DNA from 2 places in the Agromyces arachidis genome. Region 1 is predicted to be linked to the other one. Evidence: predicted binding sites of a transcription regulator. Region 1 holds the regulator's gene; the other holds the start of a gene.

Region 1 (9,436 bases):
GGCGCCGCGGTTGTAGACCTGCGTCGCGAAGAGCCCGAGCTCGCCCGGGTCGCCGATCCGGAGCTCCCAGTAGCTGTCCGGCCGCGCCGTGTTGTACCAGTTGTCGTATGCGGCCTGCGCCGTGCGGATGCCGCGCTCCTCGTTCCACATCCAGGTCGCGTAGGTCGCCCAGCCCTCGTTGAGCCAGATGTCCTGCCAGCGCTCGGGGCTCACCGCGTTGCCGAACCACTGGTGGGCGGCCTCGTGCGCGACCGTCCCCTCGCTCGCCTGCGAGGAGTACACGGGCCGGGTCTGCGTCTCGAGCGCGTAGCCCACGCTGTCGTTGTCGACGATCGAGCCGAAGGCCACGAACGGGTACGGCCCGAACTTCGACTCGAAGAAGTCGATCATGGCGACCTGCCGGCCGAGGCTCGTGTTCGTGGTCGCGAGCCGTGTGGTGCTCAGCTTCGTGTCGACCGCGTCGATGATCGGCACGCCGCTGCCGGAGGTGTACGCGTCGCGCAGGTCGAAGTCGCCGACCGACGCGGTGGTCAGGTAGCTGGCCTGCTGGTCCGGGGCGTCCCAGTACCAGGTGGTCCAGCCGTCGGCGGTCTCCTCGGGCTTCGGCTGGATGCCGTTCGCGACCGCGACCTTGCCCTCGGGCACCGTGATCTCGAACGAGTAGGTCGCCTTGTCGGTCTGGTGGTCGCTCACCGGATACCAGGTCATCGAACCCTCGGGCTCGCTCACGACCATCGCCCCGTCGCGCTGGGTGACCCAGCCGTAGAGCGCGCCCTCGATGTCGAGGGGCCGCGTGGTCGTGCCGCCGTACTCGACGACGACCTCGACCTGCGCGCCGGCCTTGAGCTTCGGTCGCGGCTGCACGGTGAGCTCCCAGACGCGAGCGGTGTCATCCTGCACGTGCCAGTACGCGGCGCCGTCGACGGTCGCGCCGGCGGCGGGCGGGTCGACGGATGCCGCGGACACGCCGTTCACCGTCACGGCGTGCACGTCCATGCCGCGAAGGTCGAGGTTGAAGCGGTCGAGGTCCTGCGTCGCGACGAGGTCGATGGTGGCGACGCCCTCGAACTCGCCCTCGAGCGGGGCGGGGGCCGCGGCCGGCGGCGTGTAGCGGATGTCGAGGTCGTAGTGCTCGACGTCGTAGCCGCCGTTGCCGGCGTACGGGAAGTACGCATCGCCGACGCCGGAGGCGCCAGCGGTGTACCGCGGTCCGGAGCCGCCGGGACCCTTCTCGCCGCCCGGTGCCGCCGCCGCGGCGGAAGCACCGAACGCGCCGACCACCACCATCGCGGCGGTCGCCCCGCCGATCACCTTCGCCCCGTACCCGCCCATGCGCATCCCCTTCGCCTCGGTGGCTGAACCCTACGACGAGACGGGTCGTGCGCGATAGGGCGGACTCGGCCGGCCCGCGCGATGAGTGGGTCGTGATCGCCCGCGGCGAATGGATCGTGATCGCCCGCGGGAGCGGGGCCGCGGCTCAGCTCGCGGAGCGGACCCACTGCGCGAACGTCGGCGCGCTCACGAACGTGATCGAGCCGTCGGCGAGCACGACGACAGGGCTGACGCCCGTACCCGGCTCGACCGGCCCGGTCCAGGCACCGGGCACCGGATCGTCCGTCTGCGCGTATCCCGCGGCGGCGAGCTCCTCCGCCCAGGCCGCGTCATCCACCCCGGTCGTCTGCGCCAGGTTGACGATCACGTCGCTCTGCGGCTTTGCCCACTTGCACTCGAGCCCGCCCTCCTCGGCGATCCGCTGCGCGATCGGGTCGTTCGCACTCGGCGTGCGGGGCTCCAGCCCGTCGGCCTCGAGCTTCGCGTACGCCTCGGGCGCGAGCACGTCCTCGCAGCTCGCGCCGATCGCGGGCTGCTCGTTCGTGGGCTCCGCAGTGGGCTCGGGCGAGGCGGCCGCGGGCGTCGTCGTCGTCGCGGTCTCGGCTGGTTCGCCGGCGTCGCCCGCGCACGCGGCGAGTCCAAGCGAGAGGGTCAGGGCAGCGGATGCCGCGAGCACGCGCGGCGCGAGGGTCCGGGTCATGCCCCTCACCGTATCGGCGCCCAACCCCCCGGCGCACCGGTGCAGCCCCTGACCCCCACCCCTGCCGCCCCTGCCGTCCCGCCCCCCATCTCCCGGCGGATTGCCACTTTTCCCGGGAATGCCGCGCCCATTCCCGGCGGAAGTGGCAACGCGATCGGTCAGGGCACGCGAGTGCCGCACCATCCGCGGCTCCGCAGGGCGCGTTCGAGCTGGTCCAGCGCCCGGGCGCCCGGCAGTCGGCGCCCGACGCGGATCACGATCCACCCGTCGGCCGCGAGGTCGTTGAGTCGCTCAACGTCGCGATGGAACTGCACGTCGTCCTCCCGGTGCTGCGCGCCGTCGTACTCGAGCAGCACGCCGAACGCCCGGAACACGAGGTCTCCGTGCGCCGTCCATCCCGAACCGAGCCGGATGGGGGCGTTCAGCTCCGGCTCGGGGAACCCCGCGCGCACCACGGACAGCCGCAATCTCGTCTCCCGCGGCGACGCGGATCCCGGGCGGATGTCGCCGCGCGCCGCGCGCAGGCGCACCGCCCCCGGGCGGGATCCGAACCGCTCGATCGCGGCGTCGATCTCGTCGAGCGCGACGATGGGCGAGCGCCATCCCACGAGGCGGTCGCCGGCGGCCACGAGGTCGTCGTGGTGAAGGCTCGCGGCGAGCTGGCACCAGGCGTCGGCGGCGTCGACGACGGGGAGGCCGAGGAGGTCGGTGGTGCGGATGCCGCTGCCGAGCCGGTGGCCGACCACCCCGGAGGCGCGGGGCTGGCGGAGCGGAGCCGGCACGGAGACGTGGAGCGGCAGCGGGTCGCGAGTCGGCAGCGGCAGGCCCCAGAGTCCGGCCGCCGTCGCGTGGCTGAACACGTGGCGGTGCGGCATCCGTTGGGCGTAGGCGCGGCAGAGGTCGAGCAGGGCCACCGGCGGGACGGTCGTCCGCACTCCGCAGAACGGGCTCGAGAGATCCCCGGCATCGAGGCGGCCCCGCGTCACGCCGAGCTCGGCCGCGCGGCGAACGTGGAACGGCCCCGACCGGAGCTCGTGCGGCAGCGGTGCGGGCGGTCTCATGCCGCAACCGTGCCCCTCGGCAGGACGGCGCGCGCGACATCCGCTCACCTCGTGGGGTGTCGGCGCACTCCTCCCGACGTGGAGGACGGCTCGCCGCTCCGCCCTCCGCCGCCTCCCGCCCTCCGCCCTCCGCCTCCCGCCCTCCGCCTCCGGGTTGCCGTTTCCGTTGGGAACCCGGACTCCATTCCCGGAGAAAGCGGCAATCCGAGGGGGAAGAGAGGGGGGGAGGGGGTGGCGAGGACGGGGGCAGGGCGAAGAGGGGAAGAGAGGGGGGGAGGGGGTGGCGAGGACGGGGGCAGGGCGAAGAGAGGGAAGAGGGGCGAGGACGGGAGTCGGGGGAAGAAAGGGAGGGGGAAGAAAGGGAGGGAAGAGGGAGGGCGGATGGCGCGGTGAGAGGACGCGAGCGCCTCGACGCGAGGGCGGAATAGCGGGGCGACCGAGTGGGTTGAGTCGAGTGCGCTCAAGTTTTGGGGCGCCGACTTGACACCCGTCGGATGCCGCTGCGAGACTTGAGCGGTCGAGGCTCAAGTCTCGACGAACGCAGACTTCGGCCGCGGGCGGGCACCGCCGGGCCGATCGCCGCGGGGCGACATCCGAGACCCCGGGGCAGAAGGAGAGACACACATGTCACGTGCAGTCGGAATCGACCTGGGCACCACCAACTCGGTCGTCAGCGTCCTCGAGGGCGGCGAGCCCGTCGTCATCGCGAACGCCGAGGGCTTCCGGACCACCCCGTCGGTGGTCGCATTCACGAAGGACGGCGAGGTGCTCGTCGGCGAGACCGCCAAGCGCCAGGCCGTGACCAACGTCGACCGCACCATCGCCTCGGTCAAGCGCCACATGGGCACCGACTGGAAGCGCGAGATCGACGGCAAGCAGTACACGCCGCAGGAGATCTCGGCGCGCATCCTGCAGAAGCTCAAGCGCGACGCCGAGCAGTACCTCGGCGACACGGTCACCGACGCGGTCATCACGGTGCCGGCGTACTTCAATGACGCCGAGCGCCAGGCGACCAAGGAGGCCGGTGAGATCGCGGGCCTCAACGTCCTCCGCATCATCAACGAGCCCACGGCCGCGGCCCTCGCCTACGGCCTCGACAAGGGCAAGGAGGACGAGCTCATCCTCGTCTTCGACCTCGGTGGCGGCACGTTCGACGTCTCCCTCCTCGAGGTGGGCAAGGACGACGACTTCTCGACCATCCAGGTCCGCGCGACGGCGGGTGACAACCGCCTCGGCGGCGACGACTGGGACCAGCGGATCGTCGACCACCTGATCAAGCGCTTCAAGGACTCGACGGGCGTCGACGTCTCGAAGGACAAGATCGCCCTCCAGCGCCTCAAGGAGGCCGCCGAGCAGGCCAAGAAGGAGCTCAGCTCGAGCATGAGCACGAGCATCCAGCTCCCCTACCTCTCGCTCACCGAGAACGGGCCGGCCAACCTCGACGAGACCCTCACCCGAGCGCAGTTCGAGAACATGACGAGCGACCTGCTCGACCGCACCAAGAAGCCCTTCGAGGACGTCATCCGCGAGGCCGGCATCAAGGTGGCCGACATCGCCCACGTGGTGCTCGTCGGCGGCTCGACCCGCATGCCCGCGGTGTCCGAGCTGGTGAAGCAGGAGACCGGCAAGGAGCCCAACAAGGGCGTGAACCCGGACGAGGTCGTCGCCGTCGGCGCCGCCCTGCAGGCCGGCGTCCTCAAGGGCGAGCGCAAGGACGTGCTGCTCATCGACGTCACCCCCCTGAGCCTCGGCATCGAGACCAAGGGCGGCATCATGACCAAGCTCATCGAGCGCAACACCGCCATCCCGACGAAGCGGAGCGAGACCTTCACGACCGCAGACGACAACCAGCCGTCGGTCGCGATCCAGGTCTTCCAGGGCGAGCGCGAGTTCACGCGCGACAACAAGCCGCTCGGCACGTTCGAGCTGACCGGCATCGCCCCGGCCCCCCGCGGCATCCCGCAGATCGAGGTCACCTTCGACATCGACGCGAACGGCATCGTCCACGTGTCGGCGAAGGACAAAGGCACCGGCAAGGAGCAGTCGATGACCATCACCGGCGGCTCGTCGCTGCCGAAGGACGACATCGACCGGATGGTGCGCGACGCCGAGGAGCACGCGGCGGAGGACAAGAAGCGACGCGAGTCGGCCGAGACCCGCAACCAGGCCGAGCAGCTCGTCTACTCGATCGAGAAGCTGATCAAGGAGAACGACGAGAAGCTCCCCGCCGACATCAAGTCGGAGGTCCAGGGCGACGTCGACGCGCTGAAGGCCGCGCTCGCCGGCGACGACGACGACGCGGTGAAGACCGCGTTCGACAAGCTCAACCAGTCGCAGGGCAAGCTCGGCGAGGCGATCTACGCGCAGGGCCAGCAGGCGGATGCCGCGGCCGGCGCGGGCGCCAACCCCGGCGAGGACGCCAACGCGTCCGGCGCCGAGGGCGCCGAGTCGTCCGACGAGGACGTGGTCGACGCCGAGGTCATCGACGACGAGGACGAGAAGAAGTAGCCATGGCCGAAGAGAACCAGAACCACGACGAGCCGATCATCCGCGACAAGCGGCGGATCGACCCCGAGACGGGTCAGGTTCGCGAGCCCGGTGCCGAGGGGGCGGGCGGCGAGTCCGCCCCCGAGGCGGCGTCGGCTGAGGCCGGCGGCGCGGCCGAGGGCGCGCAGGCGGATGCCGCGGCATCCGGTGCGCCCGAGCCCGGTGCCGACGGCGACGAGGAGACCCTCACCGTCGACGACATCCTGAACGCGGCGCAGGCCGAGGTCGACGACCCGACGGCCGAGCACCTCGCCGACCTCAAGCGGGTCACCGCCGAGTACGCGAACTACCGCAAGCGGACCGAGGCGAACCGCGAGGTCGAGCGCGAGCGCGCGATCGGCGCGGCCGTCGCCGTGCTGCTGCCGGTGCTCGACGACCTCGACCGCGCCGAGAAGCACGGCGACCTCGAGGGCGACACCCCGTTCGCCACGATCGCAGGCAAGCTGCGCGCATCGGTCGAGAAGCTCGGCCTCACGCCGTTCGGCGAGGCGGGCGAGGCGTTCGACCCGCAGCGACACGAAGCGATCTTCCAGCAGCACTCCGACGAGGTCGAGGTCGACACCGTGGCCGACGTCGTCGAGACCGGGTACCTGCTGGGCGGCACGCTCCTGCGGGCCGCGAAGGTCGTCGTCAAGACGCCCGCGTAGCGGCATCCGTCACCACCGCCGGCGGCCGGGCGGACGAATCGTCCTCCCGGTCGCCGGCAGCCACTAGATTTCGAGGAGGGAGGCGCCGATGGCCAGCCAGGATTGGTTCGACAAGGACTTCTACGCGATCCTCGGCGTCTCGAAGGACGCGAGCGACGCCGACGTCAAGAAGGCGTACCGCAAGCTCGCCCGCAAGTACCACCCCGACCAGAACCCGGGGGATGCCGCGGCCGAGGCGAAGTTCAAGGAGATCAGCGAGGCGCACTCGGTGCTCTCCGATCCCGAGGAGCGCAAGGAGTACGACGCCGTCCGCGCGATGGGCGGCGGCGCCCGCTTCACGGCCCCGGGCGGCGGCGCCGGCGGGTTCGAGGACGTCTTCGGCGGCATGTTCGGCGGCCCCGGCGGTGCCGGCGGCACCCGCTACACCTACCAGCAGGGCGGCCAGTACGAGGACCTGCTGGGCGGGCTGTTCGGCGGGGGGCGGTTCGGCCAGCCCTCCGGCGGTTACCGCGGGTTCGGGGGCCCGACGCCGGGTCGCGACGTCACCGCCTCGACGACCCTCGACTTCGTCACCGCGACCAAGGGCGACCGGATCACGCTCCAGACCGCCGAGGGTCGCGAGATCACGGTGAACGTGCCGGCGGGCGTCGCCGACGGGCAGAAGATCCGCCTGCGCGGCAAGGGGCATCCGTCGCCCGACGGCGGCGAGCCCGGCGACATCGTGCTGACGGTGAAGGTGCGCAAGCATCCGGTGTTCGAGCGCGACGGCCTGAACCTGCGCGTGAACGTGCCGGTCACCTTCGCCGAGGCGGCGCTCGGCGCCACGATCCAGGTGCCGACGCTCGGCGGCGAGCCGGTCAAGCTGCGCGTCGCGCCCGGCACGCCGAGCGGCCGCGTCCTGCGGGTCAAGGGCCGGGGCGTCGAGACGAAGAAGGGCACCGGCGACCTCCTGGCCGTGGTGCAGGTCGCGGTGCCGTCGCACCTGGCGAAGGACGCCGAGGAGAAGCTGCGGGAGTTCGCGTCGATGCTCCCGCCGGAGAACCCGCGAGACGACCTCATCGCCAAGGCGAGGGGCCACTGATGCAGGTCGACGGCGAGAGCCCGCTGTTCGTGATCTCGGTCGCGGCCGAGCTCGCCGGGATGCATCCGCAGACCCTCCGCCAGTACGACCGGCTCGGCCTGGTCTCGCCCAAGCGCACGGCGGGCAAGTCGCGCCGGTACTCGATGCGCGACGTCGCGCAGCTCCGCGAGATCCAGCAGCTCTCGAGCGAGGGCGTCAGCCTCGAGGGGATCCGTCGCGTGCTCGGCCTCGAGAACGAGGTCGCCGACCTCCGCGCCCGGGTGCGCGAGCTCGAGCGCGCGCTCGCCGACGAGATGCTGAACCGTCCGGGCCGCCGGGTGTTCGCGGCCGGCTCGCACGGCGAGGTGATCTCGCTGAAGGCCGGCACCCGCGTGCGTCGCGAGAACGCCGTCGTGGTGTGGCGGCCGCTCGACCGCGACTGACGGCCCGGCGGATGCCGCGGCATCCGCCGACCCCCATGCGGGGGATGCCGCCGCGTCCCGCAGCGGTGCGACGATGAGGAATCCTCGCTCGCGCTCGTGACCGGAGGTGGTGCGATGGTCGAGTCGGTCGAGCACGTCGACGCCGTCGTCATCGGCTCGGGCTTCGGCGGCGCCGTCGCGGCGTACCGTCTCGCGGAGGCGGGCCGTTCCGTGGTGCTCCTCGAGCGTGGGCGCGCCTACCCGCCCGGCTCGTTCGCACGGACGCCCACGGACTTCGGCGAGAACTTCTGGGCGCCCGACGACGGCATCTTCGGACTGTTCGAGACCTGGAGCTTCCGCGGGCTCGAGGGCGTCGTGTCATCCGGTCTCGGGGGCGGGTCGCTGATCTACGCCAACGTGCTGCTCCGCAAGGACCCGGAGTGGTTCGTCCACGACTCGCCACTGCCCGGCGGCGGGTACGAGCACTGGCCGATCTCCCGCGAGGACCTCGATCCGCACTACGACCGCGTCGAGGACATGCTCGACGCGACGCCGTACCCGTATCGCGACACCCCGAAGACCGAGGCGTTCGAGATGGTCGCCCGCGCCGCCGGCCACGAGGTGATCCGGCCGCCGCTCGCCGTGACGTTCGCCGATGCCGACGGCGAAGTGGGGCCGTTCCTGCCGGTGGCGCCGAAACCGTACGGGAACCTGCATGGGCGGACCCGGTTCACGTGCTCGCAGTGCGGAGAATGCGACATCGGATGCAACTACGGGGCCAAGAACTCGCTCGACCACACCTACGTGTCGGCCGCGGTGCACCACGGCGCGGACGTCCGCACGCTGCACGACGTGAAGGGCATCCGCCCGGTCGAGGACGAGTGGGAGGTGCGATTCCGAGCGCATCGAACGGACGGCGAGCCTCCGGCGGAGGGGGCGATCCGCGCACGACGGGTGGTGCTCGCCGCCGGGACCTTCGGTTCGACCTACCTGCTGCTGCGCAATCGCGCCTCCCTCCGCAACCTCTCGCCCGCACTCGGCACGCGCTTCTGCGGCAACGGCGACCTCATCGGCTTCCTCATGGGGGCCAAGGAGCAGATCGACAAGGTCGCGAAGGCCAGGCGCATCGCCGGCAGCCGGGGGCCGGTGATCACGAGCGCCATCCGCGTCGGCGACCGGGTCGACGGCGACGGCAGCCCCGGCCGCGGCTACTACGTGCAGGAGGCGGGCTACCCCGGCTTCCTCAACTGGCTCCTCGAGACCGCGCAACTGCGCTCGGTCGTCTCGCGGTCGACCCGCGTCGCGCTCACGATGATCGGCAAGCGGCTCAGCCTGGCGGGCGAGTCGAACGTGTCGGCAGACCTCGCCCACGTCCTCGGCCGCAGCGCGATCTCCACCAGCTCGCTCCCGGTGCTGGGCATGGGCAGGGACATCCCCGACGGGAAGATGTACCTCGATCGCGGCCGGCTCGCGATCGACTGGACCACGGCGACGTCGCTCGAGTACTTCGGGGCCATGCGCGAGACCATGTCGGCGTTCGCGAAGACGCTCGGCGCGCGCTACGTGGACAACCCGCTCTGGCTCGCCAAGCGCGTCATCACCGTGCACCCGCTCGGTGGGGCGCCCATGGGCCGCAACGAGTTCGAGGGCGTCGTCGACCCGTGGGG
Region 2 (9,436 bases), on a different contig from region 1:
CCGGCTCGTGCCGGAACAGCTCGACACCGGGCCGATCGAGACGGTCGAGCCGTCTGCGGATCGACCCGGTGCCGACGTCGAGTGGTCCTGACGCGTCAGGCGCGGAGGTCGGGGTCGCTGCCCGCGACGCCCTCGCTCGTGGGCGGATTCACGCTGCCCGGGGTCGCGGTCGTCGCGGTCGCCTCGCCGGCGCTCGACGCGCCGCCGTGCACCTCGCCGCGCCATTCGCCCGTCGGGGTGTGCCGCTCCTCGATGAACTCCTTGAAGCGGTGCAGGTCGCGCTTGACCTGCGCGTCGTCGAGCTGCAGCGCGGCGCCGGCCTTCTCGACGAAGCCCTGCGGCTCCCACTCGATCGTCAGGTCGATCCGGGTGCCGCCGTCCGTCCCGGGACGGAAGTCGATGCGGCCGCGGTGCTGGACCTCCGCGACGGTGCTGCGCCAGGCGACGTGGTCGTCGGGGACCTGGTCGGAGACGTCGGCGTCGAACTCGCGCGTGACGCCGGCGATCGACACCACCCAGTGCGTGGTCCGATCGTCCACCTGGGTGATCGACTCGACGCCGCTCATGAACTCGGGGAACGACTCGAACTGCGTCCACTGGTCGTAGGCCACGCGAACGGGCACGTCCACCTCGATGTCGGCGGTCACGGTCGTGCTCATGCTGATCCTCCGTTCCGGGCGTGCTCCGTGCACGCCCCGGATCACGGTAGGCACGCGGTCGAACGGGTCGCGAGGGGTTGCAGCCCGGGCACGCCGCTGATACCACGGAGGGACGATGGCGATGGGGGGCCAGAATGGCGGATCAGGAGTCGAACGCCGAGCGGTGGTGGCCGCACCTCTCGATCGAGGCCAAGCACGCCATCCTCTCCGATCCCGCAGCGCCGCTGCCGGAGGACGTCCGGCGTGAGATCGCGGCGCTGGTCGGCGACGCGCCGCAGCGGCTCGGCGAGGCCGACCGGCGGTTCATCGGCACGCAGACCGAGGCGGTCGACTGACCGCCGCGCGTCATCCGCCGCGTGTCACTCGATCTCGAGCGGCTCGTCCTCGGCGGGCTCGGGAACGTACTGCAGGCCGGCGGTGCTGTTGGCGGAGAGGAGCAGTTGCTCGATCCACAGCCGGTTGAGCTTCGGCGGGCGGTTGCCGCTGAACACGAACTGCAGCGGGATGGACTCGTGCAGCCAGAGCGTCGTGCGTCCGCTCCCGTGCTCGATGCCGTGCTCCCAGGTCATGGCGAAGCTCTCGGAGCGGCGCAGCTTGTTGATGATGGCCACGCGCAGGTGCGCGAGGGTCCGGTCCTCGATCTCGATCTCGCGGTTCGAGGAGTTGTAGATGAGCTTGCCCATGCGGAGACTCTAATGCCCCCGGGGGGCCGTCAGGTCCGCGCCCGCGGCGACGGCGCCGGGAGCCCGGGCGGGCGCGAGGTGCGGCCGACGCGCCCGGCTCGGTCGCTCGATTGGCGCACCGCCGCCGCGTGGGATAAAGTAACGGGGTTGCCTGATGAGCGGAGATCGCACAGGCGGCATCCCATGCGCCCGTAGCTCAATGGATAGAGCATCTGACTACGGATCAGAAGGTTGGGGGTTCGAGTCCCTCCGGGCGCGCAGGGTGAAGCCCCGGATTCGCACAGCGTGCGAGTCCGGGGCTTCGTTCGTCGGTCGGGCCGATTGCTTGCCGGGCGCATTCCGGGCATGCCACGCTTCCCGTGGGGGAAGGCGGCGGCGCATGGCGAAGAAGTACCCGGACATCAGCGACCACGGCCTCATCGGCGACCTGCAGACCGCGGCACTGATCTCCACCGACGGCACGATCGACTGGTTCTGCGCTCCGCGGTTCGACTCGCCGAGCGTCTTCGGCTCCCTGCTGGACCACGAGCGCGGCGGGTTCGTCCGGGTCCGGCCGGTGGGCACCGAGTACACGACCCGGCAGCTCTACCTCCCCGACACCGCCATCCTCGTGACGAGGTTCCTCACCGACGGCGGCGTCGGCGAGGTCGTCGACTTCATGCCGGTGGCGGATGGCACGGTCACCGACCGCCACGTCATCGTCCGCATGATCCGGGTCGTCCGCGGCGAGATGACGTTCGAGGGCGAGGTCCAGCCGCGCTTCGACTACGGTCGCGCGTCGCACCGGCTCGAACCGGCGGGCGTGGGTGCGAAGTTCGTGTCGGACGATTTCGTGATGACGCTGCACCGCGTCGGCGACCCGGTGCTGCACGGCGGACGGAAGGCCGGCCGGGTCGAGGTCGTCGGCGACGGCATCAAGGTCACCATCACGCTGCGGGCCGGCGAGCGCACCGGGGTCATGCTCGAGACGGGCGACGTCGACGCGCGCCAGGTCGACGTCGCCGAGCTCGACCGGATGCTCGACGAGACCCGTCGGTACTGGCGACGCTGGAACGACCGCTCCACGTACCGGGGACGCTGGCGGGAGATGGTCGCGCGATCCGCGATGACGCTCAAGCTCATGACGTACGCGCCGACGGGCGCGCTGGTCGCCGCGCCCACCGCGGCGCTGCCCGAGAAGGTGGGCGGCGAGCGGAACTGGGACTACCGGTACACGTGGATCCGCGATGCGTCGTTCTCGGTGTCGGCATTGCTGTGCCTCGGGTACACCGAGGAGGCCGAGGCGTTCGTGGGGTGGCTGCTCCAGCGCATCCACGAGAGCGTCGGCTCGGAGTCCGGTCCGCTCAAGGTCATGTACCGCGTCGACGGATCGAGCGATCTCGAGGAGGAGAGCCTCGAGCACCTCTCGGGCTACCGGAAGTCGCGGCCGGTCCGGATCGGCAACGGCGCGGCGGACCAGCTTCAGCTCGACATCTACGGCGAGGCGCTCGACTCGATCCACCTCGCCGACGCGAACGGGCTCGCGCTGCCCCACGCGGGATGGGCCAAGACGCGCGAGGTGCTCGACTGGCTGTGCGACCACTGGGACGAATCCGAGGAGGGCATCTGGGAGACCCGCGGGGGCCCGAAGCACTTCACCTACGGCCGGTTCATGTCGTGGGTCGCACTCGATCGCGGCATCCGCCTCGCCCAGGCCCACGGTCGCCCCGCGTCGATGACGCGCTGGACGCACGAGCGCGACCGGATCTACGAGGCGATCATGGCGACGGGCTTCGACGCGGAGCGTCGCGCGTTCGTGCAGTTCGAGGGCGGGGACGTCCTCGACGCGTCACTGCTGCGGATGCCGCTCATGGGCTTCGTCATCCCGCGCGACCCGCTGTGGATGTCGACCCTCGAGGCCATCGACGAAGCGCTCGTCTCGGACAGCCTCGTCTACCGGTACGACCCGCGCTCCTCTCCGGACGGACTCGAAGGCACCGAGGGCACCTTCACGCTGTGCTCGTTCTGGTACGTCGACGCGCTGGCGCGCTCGGGGCGCCTCGACGAGGCGCGGCTCGTGTTCGAGAAGATGCTGACCTACGCCAACCACCTCGGGCTGTACGCCGAGGAGATCGGCCTCACGGGCGAGCAGCTCGGCAACTTCCCCCAGGCGTTCAGCCACCTCGCCCTCATCAACGCCGCGGTGAACCTCGACTTCCAGCTCGACCACGGCTCGGGCTACGTCGCCCCGGTCGTGCGTCGCCCCGGGCATTCGGACTGACGACGGCCGCCCGGCCCGCTCGCCGATTCAGAACCGCGGGGGCGCGGGCGCCGGCGCGACCCGCAGCCAGGCCACGTGGCAGGGATCGAGCACGAGTCCGCGTTCGAGCGTCACCCGGCGGTCCGAGATGAGCTCGTGCGCGTCGGGGGCGAACCCCGAGAAGGTGGCGGGCGCGATGGCCGCCGGTTCGTCGCCGAGGTTCGCCAGGCACAGCACGACCGGAGCGGCGGGCGCGCCATCCGCGTGGACGTCGCCGGCCGGGGCGCCCGCAGCCGGCCGCTGGTACGCCAGCACGCTCGGGTGCTTCGCGTCGAAGGGCAGGAGCCGCCCGTCGGCCAGCTCGGGCGTCTCGCGGCGCACCCGGATGAGGCGCGAGAGGCCCGAGTGCACCGCGCCCGCGGGCGTCGACGGGTCGTGTCGCCGCTCGTACGCCGCGGCGGGGTATCGCGGACGGTTCACCCATCGGCTGTCGTCGGCCGTCGCCGGGTCGTCGACGTAGCCGTAGTCGTTCAACTGGGCGACCTCGTCGCCGAGGTAGACGAGCGGGATGCCGCCCGTCGACAGCGCGATCGCGTGGGCGAGGAGCACCCGATCGACGCCGTGCGCGTCGCCCGCCTCGATCCCGGCGAGCGATGCGGTCGTGCCCGCCACGCGGGCGTCGCCCGTGCGGGGGTTCTCCTGGAACGGCACGCCGCGCGCGAAGCTGCCCGGGAACCGGTTCACGTAGAACGCGTTGAGGAACCGCCGGTGGTCGAAGCCGTCGATGCCGAGCTCGGCGGCATCCTCGTCGGCGAAGGTCCAGCCGATGTCGTCGTGCCCGCGCACGTAGTTCACCCACGAGCACCCGTCGGGCAGGGCGTGACGGCGCTCGAGCGCCTGCTGCAGCATCCGCGGGTCGCGCGTGGCGAGCGCCTCCCAGGTGAGCGCCATCTGCAGGGGGTTGTACGAGAGCTGGCACTCCTCGAGCGAGATGTACTCGACGACCTCGTCGGGGTGCACGATCGCCTCCGACTTGAACAGCAGCGACGGCGCCGCGATGCGCAGCACGGCGTTGAACGCCCGCAGCAGAAGGTGGGCCTCGGGCAGCGACTCGCACGCGGTGCCGAGCCGCTTCCAGATGAAGGCGACCGCGTCCATGCGGAGCACGTCGACGCCGAGGTTCGCCAGGAACAGCATCTCGCCGGCCATGGCCCGGAAGACCGCCGGGTTGGCGTAGTTGAGGTCCCACTGGAACGAGTGGAACGTCGCCCAGATCCAGCGGCCGTCGGGCAACTGCACGAACGAGCCGGGGTGGTCGTCGGGGAAGATCTCGCGCACCGTCCGCTCGTACGCGTCGGGCATCGTCCGGTCGGGGAAGATCAGGTAGAAGTCCTCGTACGCGGGATCGCCCGCGATCGCCTTCCGCGCCCACTCGTGGTCGGACGCGGTGTGGTTGAAGATGAAGTCGAGCACGAGCGAGATGCCGTTCGCGCGGAGGTCGGCGGCGAGGCCCCGCAGGTCGTCGATCGTCCCGAGGTGCGGCGCCACCGCACGGTAGCTCGACACGGCGTACCCTCCGTCGGAGTTGCCCTCGGGAACCGCGAACAGCGGCATGAGGTGCAGGTAGGTGAGGCCGAGGTCGACGAACTCCGGGATGCGCGCACGCACCCCGGCGAGGTCGCCCGCGTATCGGTCGACGTAGCAGACGCCGCCGAGCATCCGGTTGGACAGGTACCAGTCGCGGTCCTGCTCGCGTCGGGCGTCGGCGAGCTTCAGGTCGTCGGGGCGCTCGGCCCACGAGGCCGCCGCGTCGACGATGACGCCGGTCAGCGCGTCGAGCGCATCGTCGCGCTCGCCGTAGAGGCGGCCGAACAGCCGATGGAGGGCGGGGAAGTGCGCGGCCAGGCGGGTGCCGAGGGCGTCGTCCGCAGCGGAGGTCGCGGGCAGCCGCTCCCTGACGCGGGCGAGGTCGACGGCGGCGTCGATTCCGAGGCGTGCCATGCTGCCCAGCCTGCCGCATCCGGCGACGATGGGGGAGGGGCGGCGGCGACCCTCCTGCTGTGAATCGCCTCGGCATGGATCGCGAGCGGCGCCCGGGGATGGTTCCGAGTCCCCCTCGGTGGTTAGGCTTGCCCGGTCCTGCCCGCGATTCGGAGTGCTGCGATGAGGGGTGCGCGAGCCGCGTTCGATCCTGTGCCGGTCCTGCGCCGTGCCGCGCTCGGATCGGCGATGCTCGCCGTCGCTGCGGCCGTCGCGCTGGCGATCGCGTGCGAACTGCTCCACCTGCCGCATGCCCGATCGGACGGGGCGGCCCGGGCGGGGGTCGAGGCGGCCTGCGTCGCGATCGCCGCGGTCGCGTCGGTCCTGCTGCTCGGCGCGATGGGCGCGGCGGCGGCGCCCAAGACCGCGGACGGCGGAGCGGTCGCCAACGCCGTGGTCTGGGCGACGATCGCCGGCCTGGCGGTCCAGTCGTCCGCCGCTGCGTTCGACCAGGTGCCCGGCGGTCACGCCGGGATCGGCGCGCTGGCCGCCGGGACCATGGGCGCGCTGACGGGTGCGCTCCACCGGCGCGCGCATCGGCGATCGGCGTATCGGTCGTTCAACGTGGTGGCGATGGTGCTGGCCGCCGGGTGCCTCGCGAGCATGAGCCTGACCTCGACGGGGGCGTGGTGGGCGCGCAACTTCAGCACCCTCGGCACGTCGGGCGATCTCGCGGCGGTGTGCTTCAACGGCGCGCTGGTGCTCTCCGGCGCGGCGATGGCGGCGATGGCGGGCCGCCTCGCCCACGGCCTCGACCGCATCCCAGGCGTGCGCCGGAGCGCGGTCGGCGTCGTCCGGGCGCTCGTCGTCGTGATCGGACTCGCGCTCGCCGGGGTCGGCATGGTGCCGATCAATGCCGACGAGGTGCTCCACAACGTGCTTGCCAGCGTGGCGGGCGCGGCGTTCGCCGTGCTCGCGGGCACGTCGTCGTGGTGGGTGCGACGGATGCCGCGCCGGCTGGTCCGGGTCTCGCGGTCGGCCCTCGCGGTCGAGGTCGCGGCGTGGGCGGCGTACGACCGACTCGGGCTGGTCTCCCTGACGGTGTTCGAGGTCGTCGCGTTCGCGCTCGTGTTCGCCTGGCTCATCGCGCTGGTCGTCACCACCCATCCGCCGGAATGCCCGCCGCCGGTGCGCGTTGGATCCTCATGGAGAGTTGAGTCGAATCGGCTCAACTCGTATCATCGAGACAAGCATGAGTCGATGAGACTCAACTTCGTCGCGACAGAGAGGAGATCCGATCATGGCCACCACCGACCCGTTCCGCGAACTCGACCGATTCGCCTCCGCGTTCCTCGACACGACCCGTCGTGGGCCGCGCCGCATGCCGATGGACCTGTACCGCGATGGCGACCACTACGTGCTGACCGCCGACCTTCCCGGCATCGACCCGGGGTCGGTCGACATCGACGTGGACGGCCAGCTGCTCACCATCCGCGCCGAGCGCACGCTGCCCTCGGGAGACGGCGTCACCTGGATCACGCGCGAGCGCGAGGCGGCCTCGTTCCTGCGCCAGCTCAGCCTCGGGCAGGGCATCGACACCGAGCGCATCTCCGCGAACTACGCCAACGGCGTACTCAGCGTGACGATCCCCGTCAGCGAGAAGGCCAAGCCGCGCAAGATCGTGGTCGAGTCGGCCGACGCCTCGCCGACGGTCGTGTCGAGCGGCGACACGATCCGGCCGGTCGAGTCGTGACCGACCGCGAGGTGCGGTTCGAGCGCAACGAGGACGAGCGTCGCTACGAGATGCACGTCGACGGCGAGTACGCCGGCTTCGCGGAGTTCCGCCTCCGCCCGGAGGGTCGGATCGTGTTCACGCACACCGTGGTGTTCCCCGGTCGCGAGGGGCAGGGGCTCGGCTCCGCCATCGCCCGCCACGTCATCGAGGATGCGATCGCCCGCGGCGAGCGCATCGTGCCGCGTTGCCCGTTCATCGCGGCGTACCTGCGTCGCCACCGCGAGTACGACGAGTCGATCGAGTGGCCCGAGGGCGTCCGCGCGACCGAGGGGTCGAGCGGAGGCTGAGCGCGCGTCGGCCCCCGAGCGCGTGTCCCCCGGTCTGGGGCGGTGTGGCCCCCGGGTGCCGGACGATACGATTCCTCAAAACCCGAGCCCGGGTCCCCGAACCCGGCAGACGTCGATCGACGTCATTTGCGACCGGATGTCCCAGCAGAGGTCGCTCGGGATTCAGCTCGCCGAGCTCAGTTCGGGTCGCTCGGCGGGGAGGGCCTCTCAGAGGCCGCGGTGGGGCGGGAGGTAGGGTTCCCGCCCCACCGTCATGTCCTCCCGACGCGCCGTGTCAGAGCAGGCCGCGCTCGGCCTGGATGACCAGAAACCCGGCGACCGAGACCACCAGCCCCAGTCCGGCGACGCCGATCAGGACGTAGCCGACCGGGCTGCGGCGGTGGCCGCGGAGGATCAGCAGCGCGAGCGTGGCGATCACCGTCCCGACGGCGGCGGCCGGGACGACGACCATGGCCAGCCAGAACGCGTCCCAGCCGAGGCTCACCGATCGCCCGTACTCCGTCTGGGATGCTGCACCGGCGATCCACGCCGGGACGAACGCGAGCGTGAAGACGGCTGCGCTGGCCCCGATGACCGCTCCCAGCGCCTGCAGGGCGTACGCGGAGAATCGTCGCAGCCCGGTGGCGGTGGGCCTGCCCGTCGTGGTGGCGTGTGCGTCCAGCGTCATCGATGAGCCTCTCGTGTCGTCGTAGGTCCGGGGGCCTCGTCGGGGATCACCTCACGAGGCACGAGTCGAAGGCTCGCCCACGACCACCCCGAGTCGACTCAGCGACACGCCCTAGTCGACGATCGGCGTGTTGGAGCGCGGCCGAGCCGAGCGGTCCTCCTGGGCCTCGCGGAGCTTGTCGCACAGTTCGATGAGCTGTCGGAGCTCGTCGTCGTCGAGGGCGTCGCCCACGCGATCGGTGATCGACTGCATGTGCAGGATCGCCGCCCGGCGGAACTGCTCGAAGCCGTGCGGGGTGAGGCGCACCAGGGTGCCGCGGCCGTCGCGCGGATCGTCGGTCTTCTCGACGAAGCCGCGCGTCGCGAGGCGATCCACGAGCCGGCTCACGCTCGGCTGCGAGATGAGCACGTGGCGGTTGAGCTCCTTCAGTCGCAGGGAGCGCTCGGGCGCCCGCGAGAGGTACAGCAGCACGTCGTACTCGTTGAACGACATCAGCGCCGTCGGGAACTCGGCGGCGAGCCCCCGCATCACCTGCACCTGGGCGCGGAAGAGCGCCTCCCAAGCCGCAACCGCCGCTGCGCGATCCGCCACGCGTGCTCCCTTCGTCCGTCGAGGCGACCCGGCCGCGCCCGGACTGGCGCGTCGCCGATCACCCAACAATACGAAGGCGGACGCCGCGGCGGAGTGCGGCTGGCGTCGGCGTCACCCGTTCTGGGGACACGAGAGACGGTTGAGGGCCGGTCGTAGAGGCTGACGACCGGCCCTCGCCCTTGCACCAAGAGTGTCCTGCAATCACATTCGCGTCGGCCGCCACAGCAAACGACCGGCGCCCTCCGAATATATAACGGATCGGTAACGGGCGCTAGACCCGTGCGCCGCGGATCCGGGTCCGATCGGCCCGGGAGGCTAGAAGACGTCCGGGCTCGGCGTCGACGCCTGCCGGATCGAGACGTCGGCGTGCCGGTCGAATCGGTAGCCGACGCCGCGGACCGTGCGGACGATATCCTGGTAGTGGCCGAGCTTCGCGCGCAGGCGCCGCACGTGGACGTCGATGGTGCGCTCGTTGGGCACGTCGTCCTCGTCCGACCAGAGCCCGTCGATGAGCTCGTGCCGGTCGATGGTGCGG

What was found. The regulator HspR, encoded in region 1, represses chaperone genes until heat shock. The targets are predictions, from matches to a motif close to AAGTTGAGTCNNNNNGACTCAACTT.
Region 2: ACUY4T_RS04765 (Hsp20/alpha crystallin family protein) is a predicted target of HspR. The motif match lies at 6,772-6,796, and genes of this name have one in related genera.

What each region holds. Positions count from the first base shown of each region.
Region 1 is NZ_JBRBDK010000003.1:51,612-61,047, reverse strand. It holds gene ACUY4T_RS05180 (M1 family metallopeptidase) at 1-1,332, opposite strand, end outside; gene ACUY4T_RS05175 (hypothetical protein) at 1,478-2,032, opposite strand; gene ACUY4T_RS05170 (putative endonuclease domain-containing protein) at 2,191-3,093, opposite strand; gene dnaK (molecular chaperone DnaK) at 3,718-5,601, shown strand; gene ACUY4T_RS05160 (nucleotide exchange factor GrpE) at 5,604-6,287, shown strand; gene ACUY4T_RS05155 (DnaJ C-terminal domain-containing protein) at 6,376-7,368, shown strand; gene ACUY4T_RS05150 (heat shock protein transcriptional repressor HspR) at 7,368-7,790, shown strand; gene ACUY4T_RS05145 (GMC oxidoreductase) at 7,905-9,436, shown strand, end outside.
Region 2 is NZ_JBRBDK010000002.1:370,154-379,589, reverse strand. It holds gene ACUY4T_RS04805 (DUF7882 family protein) at 1-91, shown strand, start outside; gene ACUY4T_RS04800 (SRPBCC family protein) at 96-659, opposite strand; gene ACUY4T_RS04795 (hypothetical protein) at 794-994, shown strand; gene ACUY4T_RS04790 (DUF7882 family protein) at 1,019-1,342, opposite strand; tRNA gene ACUY4T_RS04785 (tRNA-Arg) at 1,528-1,600, shown strand; gene ACUY4T_RS04780 (glycoside hydrolase family 15 protein) at 1,722-3,602, shown strand; gene ACUY4T_RS04775 (alpha-amylase family protein) at 3,630-5,582, opposite strand; gene ACUY4T_RS04770 (hypothetical protein) at 6,086-6,721, opposite strand; gene ACUY4T_RS04765 (Hsp20/alpha crystallin family protein) at 6,862-7,314, shown strand; gene ACUY4T_RS04760 (GNAT family N-acetyltransferase) at 7,311-7,643, shown strand; gene ACUY4T_RS04755 (hypothetical protein) at 7,918-8,310, opposite strand; gene ACUY4T_RS04750 (MarR family winged helix-turn-helix transcriptional regulator) at 8,422-8,901, opposite strand; gene ACUY4T_RS04745 (winged helix-turn-helix domain-containing protein) at 9,217-9,436, opposite strand, start outside.